2 regions of the Paenibacillus sp. Mc5Re-14 genome follow, and region 2 is predicted to be linked to the other one. Evidence: riboswitches for the same ligand, from Rfam matches in the RefSeq annotation. Region 2 holds a riboswitch; the other holds the start of a gene.
What was found. Region 2 has a riboswitch for cyclic di-GMP ahead of BN1546_RS05440 (glycosyl hydrolase). Riboswitches for the same ligand answer to the same signal wherever they lie in the genome.

Region 1 (6,571 bases), 890 kb from region 2:
GGATAATACCGTGCAGATTACAATTCCCGTAAAATACAGAAGCGCCTTCTTTTGTGGATTCATAAAAAATATAACGACTATATATAACCCGTGAAGCAGCAAAATAATACATACCATAATTTGCATTGCGATCGTGAAGTTGGTTCGGCTATTCACAGCATCCGCGCTTCCAAAAATGATAGGCTTCATAATTCCTCCACTAGCAGAGAAATCAAAATTGGATACTTGGATGACAATCTCAATGGCCTGCCTGTTCGCATCAAACATAGCAGAGAATGGAACAGTCGATCCTATATGCTGTTCGACCTTGCTAGAGACCTGACCACTATGACTAATTAAACGACCGTTCACAAATATGTTGGATGCCGTACTGATCTTTCCAATCCGAAGTCCGTATAGAGTGTCCTCCGACCTGTCACTCAAAATAAGCAGCCGATAGGTTCCAACGCCATATGCCTTATGATCTACAGGAGATACCGACTCACTCCATAATCCTGGTACCTGAATGGTCTGGCGCTGCTTCTGCATAAGTAAGGATTTCAGTTCGGCAGGAGAAGATAAAGTCCCAGGATAAAACTCCCACTCCCCATTTAATGGCAGGGTCTTTATCTCCTGCAGATTCAAGCCCCTCAGATCCAGAATTCCCGCCTTGGCCCGGGGATAATCCTGATTGTGGTAATAATCAAACCACAACAAACGCAAGCCGATAATCACGATCAGAAATGACAGCGTAATTAAAAAAAAGTTCCGCTTATTCATCTACTGGTGATCCGGCACCATACATCAACGTACCGTTGCCGGGCTCTCATCTGAACCAGCAGCATTGGATGGTGACCAATCCTCATAGTTTCACAACCTTATCTACACAAATTTCATTTATCGTTCCTCAGATTGTCCGTGCTACTCAAGCAACATACGAACCCCAGTAAGCACAATTCCAATCAGAAAACCTGTAAGCGCACCGTTAATCCGAATCCATTGTAAATCCTGCCCCAGCTTGTCCTCCATTAAAGCGATCAGTGAGGTATCATCCATTCGATTTACATTTTCTCGAACCAGATTACCAATTTGGCTATGGTTTGCTTCCACTACTCCGGTAACACCTGCTACGATCCACGAATTGATCTTGTCCAGCAGCTCCGTATTTCTCCATAAATCAGACAGCATTTGATCCAGCAAAGGTACAATGTACACCGTTACATAACTGGCATCTTCCATGTAATCCAGCAGATTACGACGAAGCTCTTCGAGCTTATCGGATATAGCTGCATCACCTTCCCAAGAATCAATAAAGGTGTTTTTCCAGTGATTCAGCCCCTCCCTGACCGTATCTTTGGCTGCCAGATGAATCAGCTGTGTGTTGAACCCATCCAGGACGGCCTGACGACGCGGATGTCCTTCATCTCGAAGCTCCGCTACGCGGTCCAGCAAAAAGTGACGAATCATCTCGCCCATACGCTCCTCATTCAAATAGCCAAGGAAAGCGTTCAGGGCAAACTGCATAAGCCCGCTGACCTGCAAGCCGCTAACAGCCTGCATCCCCAAGGTGCCTAGCGTAACCCCGGTGTCTGACCGCATTAGCCAGGACTCCGTCTGCTCCAGCGCATAATCCAACGCCCGTTGGTCATACTTTCGCTCGCCAGCTTGCCGGGCAAGCACCTCTAGCAATGGTCCTATATCGAATTCAGTCGCCTGTCGCTTAACCCCGGTTGCGATGGCCGGGGCCAGCTCTGCCAGCGGAATCGAACGGACAAGTTGCTTGGCAAGAACATCTATAAAAGTGACCGCTTCGGGCGTACGTATTCCTTTTTCCACACTTTTCAGCACCAGCTCTGCCAGTCTAATCTCGGCAATTTTAGATGCAATACTTTCTTTATGAAGCAAATTATTCTCGACCGTGTTAACCAAGGCATCGGTCAGCTTTCCCCGATTTTTAGGGAGAAGCGCTGTGTGTGGAATCGGAATGCCCAGCGGATGACGGAATAACGCGGTTACGGCAAACCAGTCTGCCAATCCTCCTACAAGTCCGGCTTCAAAAGATCCGGCCAAAAGACGGGCCCAGCCAAATTGTTGAAAAGGTAACGTAGCAGCAAAGCCCGCTCCCATCATAACAAGTGACCAAGCTGCTGCGGTTTTTGTGTTTTTTGTTTTTCCCATCATGTAGTCCTCCAAACTAACTGTAAAATTTGTTTCATTACATCTGTAGTACCATCATATCATTGCCTGTGCAGATACCAAAGGTAACCATACTCTATTGTCAACAAATTGCATGATATTTAAAATTTGCACATTAGCTTAAATTGAGTTCGCATAACCACACTTATCCATACATTTTCGTGAACAAAATCACAACAATTAAGTTACAACTATTTCCTAACAAAATGAGCCCTTTGAATCATTTTGTCGAAATATAGTCCCATTTTTCCTGAAACCTAAAGGATATATGCCTCAAAAAGTGGAATTGCAAGATTACGATATATTCATTGAGGAAATTATTTATTTCCAACCTCATTCTTTATTACATCAATTTAAGGAATGAATTCCAGAAGGACCCTATCCTTTTCAAATAGGTGCTTTCTGGTTAATTTTGTTATATAATGTATAGCCTCAAATCGATACATGAATATACTTTAATGTGATAAAATAACCTTTGTAAATGGGAACTCCGGTTCTAAAAGGATATTCATGAAACAAACTACAATTGTCTTACTAAAATTGTTCTTTTGTAAAGGAATTGGATATGACAACAAACCAAAAAAATGCCCAGTATGTCTGGAGCGATGATCCAGTTGCAATTATATGTACACCCTCTGCTTTTGCTAAAAAATCCCTCTTTTATATACAGGAAATAGGCTATTTCAAAACAGATGCTTATGTAATGGAACGGCAAAAGCTCACCTCTTTTTTGCTCCTTTTTACTCTGTCCGGGAGAGGGGAATTACAATACCGGGGCAAGGATTATATATTGAAACCTCATGATATACTTTTTATTAATTGCGAAGAATATGTACAGTACAAAACTTCCTGTCAGAAGACATGGGAGTTTATTAGTGTGAATCTATATGGCAATCTTATTGACCATTTCTACGAACAATTCGATAAACACAATAAGCCCGTAATCTCACTAAAGGATTCAAGTACAGTACTGGACAAGCTGCGCACCTTATTACATGTACAGCCAGAACGAAGCTTATCATCTGAGCTGCTCTCATCCAGGATAATCGTTGACTTGTTAACGATTATTTTACAGCACCCCTACACCAATCCCAACGCGAATTCAGATGGGACTGCAGAGGTGCGCAAGGTAAAGCAATATCTGGATCAATCCTATTGCGAACGGATCACGCTGGATTCGCTAGCAGAAATGTTTGGTCTAAACAAGTTCAACCTGGCTAAAAACTTTAAAAAACAGATTGGTTTTTCCCCTATTGAGTATCTTATTAATGTTCGTATCACGGCTGCTCAAAGCTGGCTTAAAACTAGTGATGTAGCTATTGTGGACATCGCACAATATGTGGGCATTCCCAACACAAGTCATTTTATCAATCTGTTCAAAGAGCACATTGGAGAAACGCCTCATTCCTATCGCAAAAAATGGGGAAACCGTATAAAATAGGTCTTATGTATAATCTGCAAGCTTTCTTTGTCGATAAATAGCGAAAATCTGAGATTTAAACTTGCCTAATAGAGTACCTAACTGATAGAATAAAAATACAAGCTATTCAGGATAAATGGCAAACTTGTCGAAAGGCAAGGACGCAAAGCTACAGGGCCTTCTGTATGATGGCAGCCAGCTACCGGTTGAAGTGGCTTTTTGTCGTGCTTATTTTTCCCGAAAACTTTATACGAAATGGCAAACCTGTCGAAAGGCAGGGACGCAAAGCTATAGGGCCTTCTATTGATGATGGCAGCCTGGCCACCGAAAGGAAGTTTTTTATGGGGAAAATGATACTTTCCACACTTCTCCTATTTTTCATGCTGTCCGCAATTCTCTTAAATTCGACAATTTACGCTGCTGATAGTGTTGCATGGTTGGATCAAAACAATGTAAATCATGGGACGGTCAGTGTGCGCTACCCTGTTAAACCTAACGTTAAAACCAAGATTTTGGTTACCAAAGATGCACAAAAATACTCTTATAATCTAACACCCGGGAAATCCGAAGAAGTATTTCCTCTCCAAATGGGTAATGGGAACTATAACATCAGTATTTTGGAACAGCTTAGTGGTAATCAATATAAAGTGATAGGACAAGATACGATCGAGTTAAAGCTAAACGATAGCAAGGCAGTGTATCTTAATTCCATTCAAAATATTAACTGGAGTAGTACTAATCAAGCGATTCAAAAAGCCCGTGAGTTAACCCAAGGTGCAACAACCGATCGCGAGAAGCTGCAAAAAATCTATGACTACGTAATTAGTCATATCAAGTATGACTCCAATCAGGCCTTTGCCTTAACGACTGACTATTTGCCACAAATTGATCATACGTTAAGCTCTCAAAAAGATATTTGTTATGGTTATGCTTCACTGATGGCTGCTATGTTACGAAGTGTAGATGTACCAACCAAGCTGGTTATGGGCAAATCTTCCTACGTGGACACTTATCATGCCTGGAATGAGGTCTACATCGATAATCAGTGGGTGGTCGTAGACACTACAGTAGATGCAGCACTGTATATGGGTAAACAGAAATTCGAAATGGTCAAAGATCCCTCCAAATACATTAAAACAAAGCAATATTAATATCAATGTTTTTAATTCATATTTTTTAAAAAATGAAAAAATAGAACTACATTTCTTGAAGAGCCTTGATCACATGATCAAGGCTCTTTTTCTATCCTTGTTGAGAAATTGTTGAGATGTGGCATGTATTCTAGTCCAGGAAGACAATGAGATTTCCAACCATTATCTAATTTCGAGTCAAAAGGAGGAGGTTCATCCCCGAACATGAATTTTCATAAATTCTGAACAAGTAATTAATGCGGCTAACATAGCATCATATGAATGAATGATGAATATATAAATACAGTTCTCTCGACCTCGAAGGAATAACCATTAGCCGTTAAATAAGAGTATTTTAAGAATAGGAGATTTGTTTACCGTATGAGAAAAAAATGGAATGCAGCAACGGTTGCGCTATTGCTCTTTTTGCAGTGTTTGTTCAGCACAACACAAGCTTATGCACAAAATCCCGACTCTACTCTGCCAGTGACCCCAGGAACCGATCCGGTTCAGAGTGTGACTAACGATGTTTATCCAATGCCCTCAGAGCCAATTAACATCCCACCTGCTGTCCCGGCTCCAGTCCCTGAACCAACTGCTGGCTCAACTTCTGAAGTTAGGGCAACTCAAGAAAGTATTTTAACCAAGCTAACCCTTACAGATTCTACTGGAAGTGTTATTGATGCAGTGTATAATCCCGATAGCCGTATTGATATTGGTTCCGCCATCCATTTAGGCTATGAATGGGAACTGCCGAACCATACGTATAAAGCTGGAGACACCTTTACCTTTCAATTACCTGAGCAATTCCAAATTTACACAGATATTACGTCTCCTTTGACGAATACAGATGGAGAAGTAGGTCATTTTACCGTAGACCGTCAAGGTAAAGTGGTTATGACATTTAATGATTACGTAGAAAGCCACTCTAATGTCAGCGGTAAGCTAGAGATCAAAACTGAATTTAGCACACAAATAGAAAAAGGCAGTACACAAGTTATTATTGCGATCCCGATCAAAGGCGGCGAGCAAACGGCTATCGTAAATATTAAGCCTGCAGCTGGTCCTACAATGGAGAAACAAGGAAAGTTTGATGGAAAAGACCAAATTCATTGGACAGTTGACGTAAATAAACACTTGGATCCTATCAAACACGCTGTAGTAACCGACCCAACTCCCCAAGGACTAGAACTAGTCAAGGACTCCATCCGGGTAAACCATTTACAAATTAATGTGAACGGAACCACCGTGCTGGGGGACACTGTTAGCGCAGATAAGTATACAGTAGAGGCTGATCCGGTTGTGCCGGGCTTCAGAATCCGTTTTAACGAGGAGAATATTAACAGCGCCTACCGAATTCAATACTCCACAAACATAACAAGCGAGGATACTCGTTTCTCCAACACAGCCACTTTTTCAGGGGACGATGTGAAGGATACGTCCGCAACAGCTACAGTCACTGTTCAACGCGGGGATTTTTTAAGCAAAAAAGTGGAGAAATACGACCCAGTCACTCAAACGATCTCATGGGCAATCAAATATAATTTTGCCAACAAAAAAATTCCCGCAGCTAAAGCCGCGTTAAGTGACCGTTTTAATAACAGCCAACAACTCATCATAGATTCACTTAAAGTGTATAAAGGGGATACACAGGATGAGCTCCCTGCATCCCAATACAGCGTCACTCCAGTTATTGACGATCATGGTACCAATGGTTTCAATCTGCTTTTCAATACGGATATTGAAGCTCCATATACCATCCGTTATCAAACAAAGGCTATAGATCGTGTAGTTAAAAATAGTAAAATAAAGAACAGTGTAACTTCTGATGGGGTAACAAAAGAAA
Region 2 (6,571 bases):
GCCGGACGGCCCGTTATCGCTTTTCAGGGTGGGGGAGCGCTGGATACGATTGTTCCTCATGTGAACGGCGTATTTTTCCGCAAGCATCAAGTAGACGATGTGCTGGAGGCCGTCGAAAAGGTTGAGCAACATGCATGGAATGTGGACGATATCATTACCCATGCCCGCAAATTTGATGAAGATAACTTCAAGGATCAATTGAAAAAGTATGTAGAACAAGCCTATGTGAACTTTCTAAAAGGAGGATGAACGGAATGAAACTGGCTGTAATCGGTACTGGATACGTTGGACTCGTCTCGGGTGTATGTTTTGCGCAAAAAGGTAATGAGGTAATTTGTGTCGATCTGGAGCAGTACAAAATCGATATGTTGAACCGTGCGGAATCTCCGATTTATGAACCAGGTATTGAAGAATTGATCGCGTTGAATCTGGAAGCTGGCCGTTTAGAGTTCACCTCGGATTTGGCCGATGCGGTACGTCGCTCGGATATCGTCATTTTAGCAGTAGGTACGCCTTCACTGGCTAACGGCGAGGCGAATTTGTCCTACATTGAACAGGCGGCCGCCGATGTCGGGAAAGCCATGAACGGGTACAAGATTATTATGACTAAGAGTACCGTACCTGTCGGAACGAACGAAAAGATTAAGGACGTAGTCGCTCGTCATACGAGTTTGTCTTTTGATATTGTATCCGCGCCGGAGTTCCTGAGAGAAGGCTCAGCCATCAATGATACGCTTCATCCAGATCGCGTCATTATTGGTCTGGACAATACAGGTTTGCGTGAAACAATGGTCACTCTGCATCAGGTATTCACGGATAAAATCTATGTGACGGATATCCGCAGTGCTGAAATGATCAAATATGCCTCCAATGCGTTCCTGGCAACTAAAATTTCGTTTATTAACGAGATTGCTAATATTTGTGAAAAGGTTGGCGCGGACGTTACCTGTGTGGCTGAAGGTATGGGCATGGACAAACGGATTGGTTCCTCTTTCCTGCAAGCAGGGATCGGATACGGGGGCTCTTGCTTCCCGAAAGATACGAATGCGCTCATCCAAATTGCGGGTAATGTAGACTATGAATTTAAGTTGTTAAAATCGGTGGTAGAGGTAAATACCGACCAGCGCTTTATGATTGTATCCAAGCTGCGTGAATCGCTGGGTCAGCTAAACGGCGTATCGATTGGCATTTGGGGCCTCGCCTTCAAGCCCAATACAGATGATATCCGCGAAGCTCCAGCACTGGAAATCGTAGAAACGCTCATTCAGGCAGGTGCTATTGTCAAGCTGTATGATCCCATTGCGATGGATAAATTCAAGGAGCGCGTAGATCACCCGAATATTATATGGTGCTCCTCCCCGCAGCAAGCCGCCGAAAGAAGCGATGCTGTGTGCCTGCTGACGGATTGGGAAGAGTTCAAAGAAGTTGATCTCGTGCAATTGGGCTCCATTCTACACAAGCCAGTTCTGATTGACGGTCGCAACGTATTCACCGAGGAACAGATCCAAGGCTCTGGGCTGGAATACTACTCCGTGGGTCGTCCGCGGATGAGTGGGTGGAACAGAGATAAAGTGGAAGTTTAAAAAGTGACCGAAGTGACCGAATAAAAAGTGACTGTGGTGATGTGGGAGGCGCTTAAGGCGCTGCGCGTGCAGATTGTTCTTCCGATTGCTGTTACCCCCGGATTTTCTAGATTGTATTAAACATTCCAAGGTTAAAATCCGGGGATAAAGGCAAACGCTGACGCTTCTTCAGAACAATTCTGCCCGCTCCGCTGCTTTTGCCGCACCAAGTCACAATGTTTAATCTCCCACCTTATGGGATGGGAGTAGAAGGGCGTATCAGAAGGAGCGGCATAGTTGAGCCGCTCCTTCCGATTAAGAAGCCATTGCGGTTGTCGCAGCAATCTTGGCAAGGCGTTACGAAACCTCGATTACTAGAAGCTTGCAAGCACAGCGGGCAAGCGCCGAAAGCGTGAGATTTTTACAGGCTGACCGGACTTAATAATGTCCGATCGTGCCTTTTGCACCACAAGGTATGATCGATATGATGCATATTTGAGTAGCGCAGGAATGGATTTGAATCTGGAGAAGCGATAGCGTTCGCCTTTGGACCGGGATTCAAACCTTGATACGATTTTATACAATCGAATGAATCCCGATCCAACAGCGATCATAAGATCAAATCGAGCCCGTAGCGGGCTACTCAACCTTGCCCCATTCGATCACCAACCAATATAGAGAGGAAGTGGAGATTTATGAAGCTCGTACTTTTGTCTGGTGGTTCCGGTAAAAGATTATGGCCGTTATCCAACGATTCCCGTTCCAAACAATTTTTGAAGGTACTGGAGAGCCCGGAAGGGATTTCGGAATCCATGGTACAGCGGGTATGGAGACAATTGGGAGACAACGGATTATCCGAATCCTCGTTTATTGCGACAGGGAGAGCGCAGGTCGAAATGATCCAGAGTCAAATCGGATCGAATACGCGCATCATTGTTGAGCCGGAACGCAGAGATACTTTTCCTGCGATTGCGCTGACAGCGACTTATCTATATTCCATTGCGGGTGTTTCGCCTGATGAAATTATAGCTATATTGCCTGTAGATCCTTATGTAGAGGATGCTTTCTTTGCTTCCGTAGCCCAACTCGAACATACACTTCAGGAGAGTGAAGGAAAGCTTGCATTAATCGGGGTTGTCCCTTCCTATCCTTCAGAGAAATACGGTTATATTATTCCGAAAAACGATGCCACTCAAGGTAGCACAGGCTACCGCGAAGTGAGCCATTTTCAAGAGAAACCCGACCGGGAGCAGGCGGAGCGTCTAATGGAACGCAATGCTCTATGGAACTGCGGGGTTTTTGCATTCAAATTAAGCTATTTGCTGGATATTTTGGCATCCAAGGGTCTGCCGCTGAATTATGAAGAAATGCAAAAACAATATGCGTCTCTGGAAAAAATCAGCTTTGACTACGAAGTAGTCGAGAAGGAAAAAGACATCGTGGTGCTTCCGTACGATGGTTTTTGGAAGGATCTAGGAACCTGGAATACACTCACAGAAGAGATGTCTCATCAGCAAGTGGGTAGAGGGGTAGTAACGGAAGATTGCGTCAATACGAGTCTTATTAATGAGTTGGACATTCCTGTGGCGATCATTGGAACGAATGATCTGATTGTAGCCGCTAGCCCAGATGGCATTCTTGTGACCAATAAGGCAGAAAGTCCACGCATCAAGGAAGTGCTCAAGGCTCATGATCAGCGTCCAATGTATGAAGAACGTCGTTGGGGACAGTATCGGGTTGTAGACTATGTAAAGTATGACGAGGGTAATGAGGTACTGACCAAACGAATCCGCGTACACAAAGGTAAAAATATCAGCTACCAGCTTCACTTCAAACGAAGTGAAATCTGGACCATTATTAGCGGCGAAGCGGAAATTATTTTGAATGAGAAGCTGCATAAAGTGAAGGCCGGTGACGTAGTTCGCATCCCTGAAGGGACGAAGCATAGCATTTTGGCTGTAACCGATGTGGATTTGATTGAAGTTCAGACTGGCTCTGAGTTGGTTGAAGAGGATATTGTACGCTTTTGTATGGATTGGAATGAAATTTCTCGTCATCAATTTATCTCGTAATTATTTGCGTAAAAACGTAAAAAAGAAGATTTGATGAAAAATTAATGACCTAAACTGTCGAAATTGGGCGAAAACCTGTAAATTCATGAACATGACCTATTAAATTTTGGTAAAAAAAAGTCGATACTTAGGTTAAGAAGGAATCCAAACTCCTTCCAACGATAAACGCAGCCCTGTCGAAAGACTGGTACGCAAAGCTAAAGGGCCTTCCCGTAAGGATGGCAGCCTGGCTACCGAAAGGAAGAGCTAAAGTGAGATTCAATTTTATTCCTCTGTATCGACTGATACGTCATGTACTCCCCGTTGTTATGCTTTTTTCTTTGTTTCCCGTCGGTTTTGGTGGTTTTCTGTCTGTGGTGAATGCCGCTTCATTACAACCTGTTAATTCGGACGCTTCTACTCAGGCCCGTGAACTATACAATTATTTACTCAGCATCTCTGGAAAGAAAACAGTCACTGGTCAGCATGATTATTTGGAAAGTCCAGATGAATTAAGCAACAAGGTCCAAAAAATCAGCCAGGCGTATGTGGGTCTGCACGGCTATGAGATGGGAGCCATCTCTGGTCAATCCGACGCTACAGAAGCAGCACAACGTAAAAATGTCGTCGATAGCGCTATTCGTTGGAGCAGAGCCGGTGGCATTGTGACGATGACTTTTCATGAAGCGTTGCCGGGTAGACCGCTGACTTGGGCCAATGTGCAGGCGAAAGTAAGTCAGGCGGAGTTCAATAAATACGTGACACCAGGCACTACGCAGTATAACCTCCTCATTGCCGATCTGGATAAGGTCGCTGTATCGTTAAAGCAGCTTCGTGATGCAGGGGTTCCAGTATTGTGGAGACCTTATCATGAAATGAATGGTGACTGGTTCTGGTGGGGAAACAAAAACAATTTCAATCAGCTATGGAATATCATGTACGACCGTTTTGTAAACACGCATCAGTTGAACAATCTGCTGTGGGTGTGGAGTCCCAATGCTCCCAATTCCTATACTGTCCCGTATACCCCGAAATATCCGGGGGATGACAAAGTGGATATCTTGGCAGTAGACATCTACAATAATGATTTTAAGCAAAGTCATTATGAAGGACTGCTCGGACTGGCACGGAATAAGCCGATTGCCATTGGCGAGCATGGTGAGATGCCTAGCTCTGAGGTGTTGCAGGCACAGCCCAAATGGGTGTATTCCATGACTTGGGGCAAGATGCTGACTGAGAATAACACAACCAATCAAATACAGGATTATATGAACGATTCGAGGAGTTTGACACGGGATGATGTGAAAAATGGGCTGGCAGCAATCCAACAACCTGGGGCAGATGTGCCGACTTTACCGGATGAGGGACAAAGTGAGCCTATCCCGGTTCCGCCAGTAGTAATCGTACCCCCAGCTCCGACTCCTCCTTCTGTTCCTGATGTAGTCTATGTGAACGGGCTGCGGGGCGAATATTTCAACAATATGAATGTGAACGGCAGTCCTGTTTTGATCCGTACAGACAGCAAGCTGGATTATAACTGGCGCGCCGTTGCTGCTGATCCCAAGGTAAATGCCGACCAGTTCTCGGTTCGCTGGACAGGTAAAATCAAACCACAATACAGCGAGACCTATACATTTACAACTATATCCGATGATGGTATTCGCGTATGGGTAGACGGCAAGCTGGTGATTGACAGTTGGTTCAAACAAAGCTGGACAGAGCGTAAAGGCAGTATTGCTTTGGAAGCAGGTAAAATGGTAGATCTAAAAGTGGAATACTATGATGAAAAAGGCGATGCGATGGCTCGTCTGATGTGGGAAAGTCAGCATGAAGCGAAAGCGGTGGTTCCCGGAAACGCTTTGTTTCTTCCTTGATAGATACTCTTTCCCGGTCATAAATTTTGAGGAGAGAGGGTGTATCATATGATGAAAAAATGGTTGACCCATAGGTATACGGTCGTATTATCCGGATTACTAGGTGTCGCAGCTCTAGCCATGATCGCTTGGTTTATATACACGCCTTCAAAAAGTGCAGAATTGCAGACGGATAAGGTAGCGGCGGCCAGTCCAGTATGGAAGCTGGGCCAGAGGGATGACTCTTCAGCGGAATTTAAAGGAGTAGTCGGTAGGGATAATATCGAAATTTCTGCAGCAGCAGCTTCTACTGAATCCTCTGCTAAAGGAACATTCTCGGCGTTGTCGGAAGCAGAGAGTACAACAGTTCCGGTATTGCTCAGCAGTGGTGATATTCCTCCAGGTTTGAATGCATCCACGAATCCAGAACTGTCACTTCAGTATAAACTGAATCAGGTTCCTCCCAATGGTATGATATTCCGTGTTCGGATTTTGGATGCGGGCAAAGCGGTGCCGCAGATGGCTGTCTTTTCAAATCACCAGCTGTCTGGAATTATTCAGATTGCCGGGGTATCCGGTACTGGGAGTACCTATAACTTCAAAAATAACTACGAGCTGTATATCCCCAAAGAACAATTGCAAAGCGGTGTTAACGTACTCAAGCTAAAGACAGCGCGCTGCCTATACTGCTCCTCTGCAGAAGATAAAAATGTGTGGTGGACTTGGGATGACTTGAGCTTGGAGACGTTAGCTTCCCCTGCGGCCGAACCAGTACATGGGAAATATATACTGACCGGTACGAATGTGAATAATAAAGAATTTTATTATGATCAGGGTGCAGTTAAGCATCTACCTTACGTTCTCAAATGGCTGGGAATTGCTTATAGTGGCAACGTCATGAGGGTAACTTGTGCCAGTAATGTAGGCAAGGCATGCACAGATGTGGATGATTACTATCAAACGTTAAAGCAGTATAATATGCAATCGTCTGCTTTGTATCTATACACAGGTGATATCAAGCTGCAAAAAGATGGTACTCTGCCAGAGACGGCCAAGCAAAAGTTGCGTGATTATGTAAAAAAATACGGTTCATACCTTCAATATT

Region 1: linked by a shared signal. The riboswitch ahead of BN1546_RS09310 (transglutaminase-like domain-containing protein) and the one ahead of BN1546_RS05440 (glycosyl hydrolase) in region 2 are both predicted to bind cyclic di-GMP.

What each region holds. Positions count from the first base shown of each region.
Region 1 is NZ_CVPD01000001.1:2,041,586-2,048,156, forward strand. It holds gene BN1546_RS09295 (hybrid sensor histidine kinase/response regulator) at 1-759, opposite strand, end outside; gene BN1546_RS09300 (DUF445 domain-containing protein) at 901-2,157, opposite strand; gene BN1546_RS09305 (helix-turn-helix transcriptional regulator) at 2,741-3,616, shown strand; cyclic di-GMP riboswitch class I at 3,724-3,802, shown strand; cyclic di-GMP riboswitch class I at 3,843-3,924, shown strand; gene BN1546_RS09310 (transglutaminase-like domain-containing protein) at 3,937-4,746, shown strand; gene BN1546_RS09315 (LPXTG cell wall anchor domain-containing protein) at 5,107-6,571, shown strand, end outside.
Region 2 is NZ_CVPD01000001.1:1,154,416-1,160,986, reverse strand. It holds gene BN1546_RS05455 (glycosyltransferase) at 1-249, shown strand, start outside; gene BN1546_RS05450 (UDP-glucose dehydrogenase family protein) at 255-1,583, shown strand; gene BN1546_RS05445 (sugar phosphate nucleotidyltransferase) at 2,258-3,634, shown strand; cyclic di-GMP riboswitch class I at 3,791-3,872, shown strand; gene BN1546_RS05440 (glycosyl hydrolase) at 3,886-5,487, shown strand; gene BN1546_RS05435 (hypothetical protein) at 5,536-6,571, shown strand, end outside.